Regions from separate parts of the Streptomyces monticola genome, predicted to be linked through region 2. Evidence: riboswitches for the same ligand, from Rfam matches in the RefSeq annotation. Region 2 holds a riboswitch; the other holds the start of a gene.
What was found. A riboswitch is a leader RNA that binds a small molecule or an ion and turns the genes downstream of it on or off. The one in region 2 is predicted to bind cobalamin.
Positions count from the first base shown of each region.

Region 1: it holds a riboswitch for cobalamin, as region 2 does, so the genes downstream of both, ACFQVC_RS37445 (ABC transporter substrate-binding protein) here and ACFQVC_RS11925 (ribonucleoside-diphosphate reductase subunit alpha) in region 2, are expected to answer to the same signal.

Region 1 is NZ_JBHTCF010000025.1:106,590-109,827, reverse strand. Features, by position in the region: gene ACFQVC_RS37450 (FecCD family ABC transporter permease) at 1-298, opposite strand, end outside; gene ACFQVC_RS37445 (ABC transporter substrate-binding protein) at 358-1,347, opposite strand; cobalamin riboswitch at 1,396-1,539, opposite strand; gene ACFQVC_RS37440 (M67 family metallopeptidase) at 1,511-1,933, opposite strand; gene ACFQVC_RS37435 (amino acid permease) at 2,041-3,238, opposite strand, start outside.
Region 2 is NZ_JBHTCF010000004.1:166,107-169,344, forward strand. Features, by position in the region: gene ACFQVC_RS11915 (carbon starvation CstA family protein) at 1-805, shown strand, start outside; gene ACFQVC_RS11920 (YbdD/YjiX family protein) at 805-1,065, shown strand; cobalamin riboswitch at 1,218-1,341, shown strand; gene ACFQVC_RS11925 (ribonucleoside-diphosphate reductase subunit alpha) at 1,476-3,238, shown strand, end outside.

The DNA of each region.
Region 1 (3,238 bases), on a different contig from region 2:
TCACGGCGACCGCGCCGGCGGAGGCACCGGAGGAGACACCGAGCAGGAACGGATCGGCGAGCGGATTGCGCACCAGCGCCTGCAGCACGGCCCCGATGACGGCGAGCCCGGCACCCACGCAGGCGCCGAGCAGGACCCTGGGCAGCCGGACGTCGAGGACGATCGTGCGGTACGGCGACGGCTCCGCGTTCCCGGTGAGCGCGGCCATGACATCGGCGGCCGGGATACGTACGGAGCCGAGGGCGAGCCCCGCGAGCGCCGCCACCGCGAGGGCGGCGCCCAGCACGACGAGGGTCACGGGGGTGCGGGTCACTGCCGGTCGGCGGGTGCGGGGCACCGGGGCCGGGCGGGTGCGGGTCACCGGAAGGAGTCCGGGTGCAGCTGCTTGGCCAGCTTCTCCACCGCCGCCGGTGCCCGTACGCCGAGGACCGCGTCCGACAGCGGCAGCACGGCGAAGCGCCGGTGCTTGATGGCCGGGACGTCGGCGAGGGCCGGGTCGTCCAGGAGGCGCTTCTTCTTCTGGGCGACCGAGGTACCGCCGTAGTCGTAGATCACGACGACATCCGGGGCCCGCTCGACGACCTTCTCCCAAGAGGCGTCGGCGAAGGGCTTGTTCAGGTCGGCGAAGACATTGCGGCCGCCGGCGCGCTCGATGATCTCGTTGCCGATGCCCTTGCCGCCGGCGGTGAAGGCGGTCTTGTCGCCGCTGTCGTAGACGAAGACCGAGAGCGGCTTCGCGCCCTTCAACCGGGCCGTGGTGTCCGCGACTTCGCGCTCGGCGCCCTCGACCCACTTCTGCGCGCGCCCGCGTACGCCGAAGGTGGCGCCGACCTCGCGGACCTCCCGGTGGACGTCCTTCATCGTGGAGGGTCCCGAGGTGCAGCTCTCGATGTTGAGGCGGGTCTCGATGCCGGACTTCTGCAGGGACGCGCGGGCGCGGCCGTCCGTCGCGGCGAAGGCGCTGGCGTATCCGCCGTAGACGAAGTCGGGGTTCGCGGCCAGGAGCTTCTCGTACGAGGGGTACTCGTCGGCGAGCACCGGCAGGGACTTGTAGTCCGCCGCGTACTCGGGGAGTACCCGGTCGTCGAGGTAGGCGGTGCCCGCCATCCGGTCGCGCAGGCCGAGTTCGAGCATGACCTCGGTGGCGTGCTGGTTGAGGGTGACCGCGCGTTTCGGGGGCGCCTTGAAGGTGGTCTTCACGCCGCAGTTGGTCACCGTGTACGGAAAGCCCGCGGCGGGCTCGCCCCCGGATTGCGCGGTGTTCGCGGCGCCGGACGAGCAGGCGGCGAGCGGGGCGAGCAGGGCGGCCGTGGCTATGAGGGCACGGGTGCGCGCGGGCCAGGTCACTGAGGACACAACTGGGGCCTCTCCGGGGGATTTCCGCGTCCCCTGGTCGGTGGGAGAGGGCGGCAGGTCAGTTCCTGACTTCCAGGCCGTGCCTGGTCACAGTGGCGGGACCGTCCCGGGTTCGCACCGGGTTCCTGGCTCCTGCCGCCTCAAAGGTCAGCGCTCAGTATGCCTGCACGACCTCGACCTCTTCCTCGGTGACCTCCCCCTCGACGATCCGGAAGGAGCGGAACTGGAACGGTCCGGCGTCGTCCGCGTCCGCCGTCGACACCAGGACGTAGTGGGCGCCCGGCTCGTTCGCGTACGAGATGTCCGTGCGCGACGGGTAGGCCTCGGTCGCGGTGTGCGAGTGATAGATGACCACGGGCTCCTCGTCCCGGTCGTCCATCTCGCGGTACAGCTTGAGCAGGTCGCCCGAGTCGAACTCGTAGAACGTGGGCGAGCGCGCGGCGTTCAGCATCGGGATGAAGCGCTCGGGACGGCCGGTGCCGACCGGGCCCGCGACCACGCCGCACGCCTCGTCGGGGTGGTCCTCGCGCGCGTGGGCGACGATCTGGTCGTGCAGGGCCTGGGTAATGGTCAGCATCTGATGAGAATAAGCAGATGGGCCGCGGATCTGAGATCCGCGGCCCATCTATTGAGACAGCAGCTGAGACGCCGGGTGCTCCGGACGCTTCGGTGCCGCCTCCTGCCTCAGCTCTTGGTGTCCTCCAGGGCCGGCGCCGCGGCCTGCTTGCGACGCTGCACGGCCAGATAGCCGACGGTCAGGATCAGAGCCCAGAGGGGGGCGAAGTACAGCGAGATCCGCGCTTCCTCGTCGACGCCCATGAGCACGATGGCCGCGGCGATGAAGGCGAGGGCGAACATGCTGGTGTAGGGGGCGCCGGGGGCCTTGAAGCTGGACTGCGGCAGCTCACCGCGGTCGGCCTTGCGGCGGTACTTGAGCTGGCTGATCAGGATCATGATCCAGGCCCACATACCGGAGATGGTGGCGAAGGAGACGACGTAGTCGAACGCCTCACCCGGGAACTCGTAGTTGATCCAGACGCCGAACAGCATCAGCGAGGCCGAGAAGCTCGTGCCGACGAGCGGCAGGCCGTTCTTGGTCAGCTTGGTGAAGAACTTCGGGCCCTGGCCGCTCAGCGCGAGGTCGCGCAGCATCCGGCCGGTGGAGTACATACCCGAGTTGCAGGAGGACAGGGCGGCGGTGAGGACCACGAAGTTCACGATCGCGGCACCGATACCGAGGCCCATCTTCTCGAAGGCGGCGACGAACGGGCTGACACCGGGCTGGAAGTGGGTCCACGGCACGACCGACAGAATCATGATCAGCGCACCGACGTAGAAGACGGCGATCCGCCACGGCACGGTGTTGATGGCCTTGGGCAGCACGGTCTTCGGGTCCTTGGACTCACCCGCGGTGACGCCGACGAGCTCGACGGCCATGAAGGCGAACATCACCAGGTGCAGGGTCATCAGGGAGTTGCCGACGCCGTGCGGGAAGAAGCCGCCCTCGCTCCACAGGAGCGACATGGAGGCGCTGTCGGCGGCGTCGGAGAAGCCGATGGTGAGGATGCCGGCACAGATGAGGATCATGCCGATGATCGCGGTGACCTTGATCATCGAGAACCAGAACTCCAGCTCGCCGAAGAGCTTCACGGAGATCAGGTTGGCGCCGAAGAGGACCACGGTGAAGATCAGCGCGAACACCCACTGCGGCTGATTGAGCCAGCCGTCGGCGTTCTTGGTCCAGAACTGCATGTACTCGGAGGCCGCGGTGACCTCGGTGATTCCGGTGACGACCCAGAAGAGCCAGTACGTCCAGCCGGTCACGAAGCCCGCGAACGGGCCGATGAACTCACGGGCGTACTCCGAGAAGGAGCCCGACACC
Region 2 (3,238 bases):
TGCCGGGCTCAAGGCCTTCTGGTACCACTTCGCGATCATGTTCGAGGCGCTGTTCATCCTGACCACGGTGGACGCGGGCACCCGTGTCGGCCGCTTCATGCTGCAGGACACGCTCGGCAACGTCTGGAAGCCGCTGCGCGACGTCAGCTGGAAGCCGGGCGTCTGGCTCACCAGCGCGGTCGTGGTCGGCGGCTGGGGCTACTTCCTGTGGGTCGGCGTGCATGACCCGCTGGGCGGCATCAACCAGCTGTTCCCGCTGTTCGGTATCGCCAACCAGCTGCTCGCCGCCGTCGCCCTCGCCGTGTGCACCACGCTGCTCATCAAGTCCGGGCGCCTCAAGTGGGCCTGGGTGACCGGCATTCCGCTGGTCTGGGACGCGGCGGTCACCCTGACCGCGAGCTGGCAGAAGGTGTTCTCCGACGACCCGAAGGTCGGCTTCTTCGCGCAGCGCGACAAGTACCAGGCCGCGATCGACTCGGGCGCGGATCCGCTGCCGCCCGCGAAGACCGTCGACGACATGCACACCGTGGTCACCAACTCCACGGTGGACGGCGTCCTTTCGGCCCTGTTCGCGGTCCTCATCCTGGTCGTCCTCGCGGACGCGGCGCGGGTCTGCGTCAAGGCCATCCGCAAGCCCGGTACGGCCAAGCTCTCCGAGGTGCCCTACGTCGAGTCCAAGGTGGTCGCGCCCGCCGGGCTCTGGGCCACCAAGGAGGAGAAGGCCGAGCTGGCGGCGGTGGGAGCCGGCGGCGGCGACGCCGGCGGCTCGAAGGACGATGTGCCCGCCGGGTCCGGGTCGTCCTGATGGGCACCCCGGGCTCCGCGCACCACCCGGCTTCCCCGGGCGCCGCGCACTCCTCGGCCTCCCCGGGCACCGCGAACTCCTTCTGGGCGCGCGCCCGTTACTGGTGGCGGGAGCTCACGGGCGAGGCGGTGTACGACCGGTATGTCGCCCATGCCCGGGCCTGTGCGCCCGGCACCGAGGTCATGTCGCGGCGCGAGTTCGAGCGCGAGCGGATGGACGCGCGCGAGGCGGATCCGCGGGAGGGCTTCCGCTGCTGCTGAGTCGCCGCCGGGCTCCCGCTGAGCCCTCGACGAGTTCCCGCAGGGTTCCCGCCGAGCCGTCAGCGGGCTCCCCGCCGGGCCACGACTGAGCCACGACCACCGGAGCGCGACACAACATATGGGGGCTGCCACAACAGGCGGCCCCCACATGTATGCTCGTGCTCGCTGTCGTCGCAGGGGAATCCGGTGCAAATCCGGAACTGTCCCGCAACGGTGTATCGGTGCGCTTTTGCGTACCCGTCAAGTCCGAAGACCTGTCGACAGTGCGCCCGTGCCGCCCGGCTCGGGTGCCAACGACGTCCGGGTCTCGCGGAATGGGCCGGTGGACGCGATGCGGTGTGCCGTTCGCCAGGCCTCCGCTACGCCGCCATCCCCCGCAAGGCCCCGAGCCGAGCGAGGGAGTGCTCCACGTGACCATCGCGCCAGCCGATCCCGTCTCACCCCAGACGGAACGCCGTGCCGACCACCAGGTCGAACCGGAACGGGCGGGTGACGCCCCCGGAACCGCGCTCCTGCGCACCCTGACCGAGCTGACCGCCGATCTGCCCGACACCGACCCGGGCCGGGTCGCGGCCGCCGCGCTGCGCGGCCGGAACGCCGGTTCGGACGAGGCGGAGCTGCGCGAACTGGCCACGGAGGCGGCGGCGGGACTGATCTCCGAAGACCCGGCGTACGCCCGGCTCGCCGCCCGGCTGCTCACGCTCGCCATCGCCGACGAGGCCGCGTCGCAGGGCGTCACCACCTTCACCGAGTCCGTCGCGACCGGCCACCGCGAGGGCCTGATCGCCGACCGCACCGCCGAGTTCGTACGCCGTCACGGCGCCCGGCTCGACGCGCTCATCGCCACCTCTGTCGACGAGGGCGCCGACGACCGCTTCGGCTACTTCGGACTGCGCACCCTGCACAGCCGCTATCTGCTGCGGCACCCGCTGACCCGCAAGGTCGTCGAGACGCCGCAGCACTTCATGCTGCGGGTGGCCGCCGGACTCGCCGAGGGCGAAAGCGAGCGCGCCCTGGAGGAGGTCGAGGCCCTCTACGGCCTGATGAGCCGCCTGGACTATCTGCCGTCCTCGCCGACGCTCTTCAACTCCGGCACCCGGCACCCGCAGATGTCCAGCTGCTATCTGCTCGACTCACCGCTCGACGAACTCGACTCCATCTACGACCGCTACCACCAGGTGGCCCGGCTCTCGAAGCACGCCGGCGGCATCGGGCTCTCGTACTCCCGTATCCGCAGCCGGGGTTCGCTGATCCGGGGCACGAACGGGCACTCCAACGGCATCGTCCCGTTCCTCAAGACCCTGGACGCGTCGGTCGCCGCCGTGAACCAGGGCGGGCGGCGCAAGGGCGCGGCCGCGGTCTACCTGGAGACCTGGCACTCCGACATCGAGGAGTTCCTGGAGCTGCGCGACAACACCGGCGAGGACGCCCGGCGCACCCACAATCTGAATCTCGCGCACTGGATCCCGGACGAGTTCATGCGCCGGGTCGCCGCCGACCAGGACTGGTCGCTGTTCTCCCCCGCCGACGTGCCCGAGCTCGTGGACCTGTGGGGCGAGGAGTTCGACGCCGCCTACCGGGCGGCGGAGGCCAAGGGCCTCGCCCAGCGGACCCTGCCCGCGCGGGATCTGTACGGCCGCATGATGCGTACCCTCGCGCAGACCGGCAACGGCTGGATGACCTTCAAGGACGCCGCCAACCGCACCGCCAACCAGACCGCCGAGCCCGGCCACACGGTGCACTCGTCGAACCTGTGCACCGAGATCCTGGAGGTCACGGACGACGGCGAGACGGCGGTCTGCAACCTGGGGTCCGTGAACCTGGGCGCCTTCGTCGACCCGGACGCCGGTGCCGACGGCATCGACTGGGAGCGGCTCGACGCCACCGTGCGCACCGCCGTGACGTTCCTCGACCGTGTCGTGGACATCAACTTCTATCCGACCGAGCAGGCGGGCCGGTCGAACGCCAAGTGGCGCCCGGTGGGCCTGGGCGCGATGGGCCTGCAGGACGTCTTCTTCAAGCTGCGGCTGCCCTTCGGCTCCGACGAGGCCAAGGCGCTGTCCACCCGGATCGCCGAGCGCGTCATGCTCGCCGCGTACGAGGCGTCGGCCGAACTCGCCGAGCGCAACGGCCCGTTGCCCGCCTGGGAGAAGACCCGCACTGCGCGCGGTGT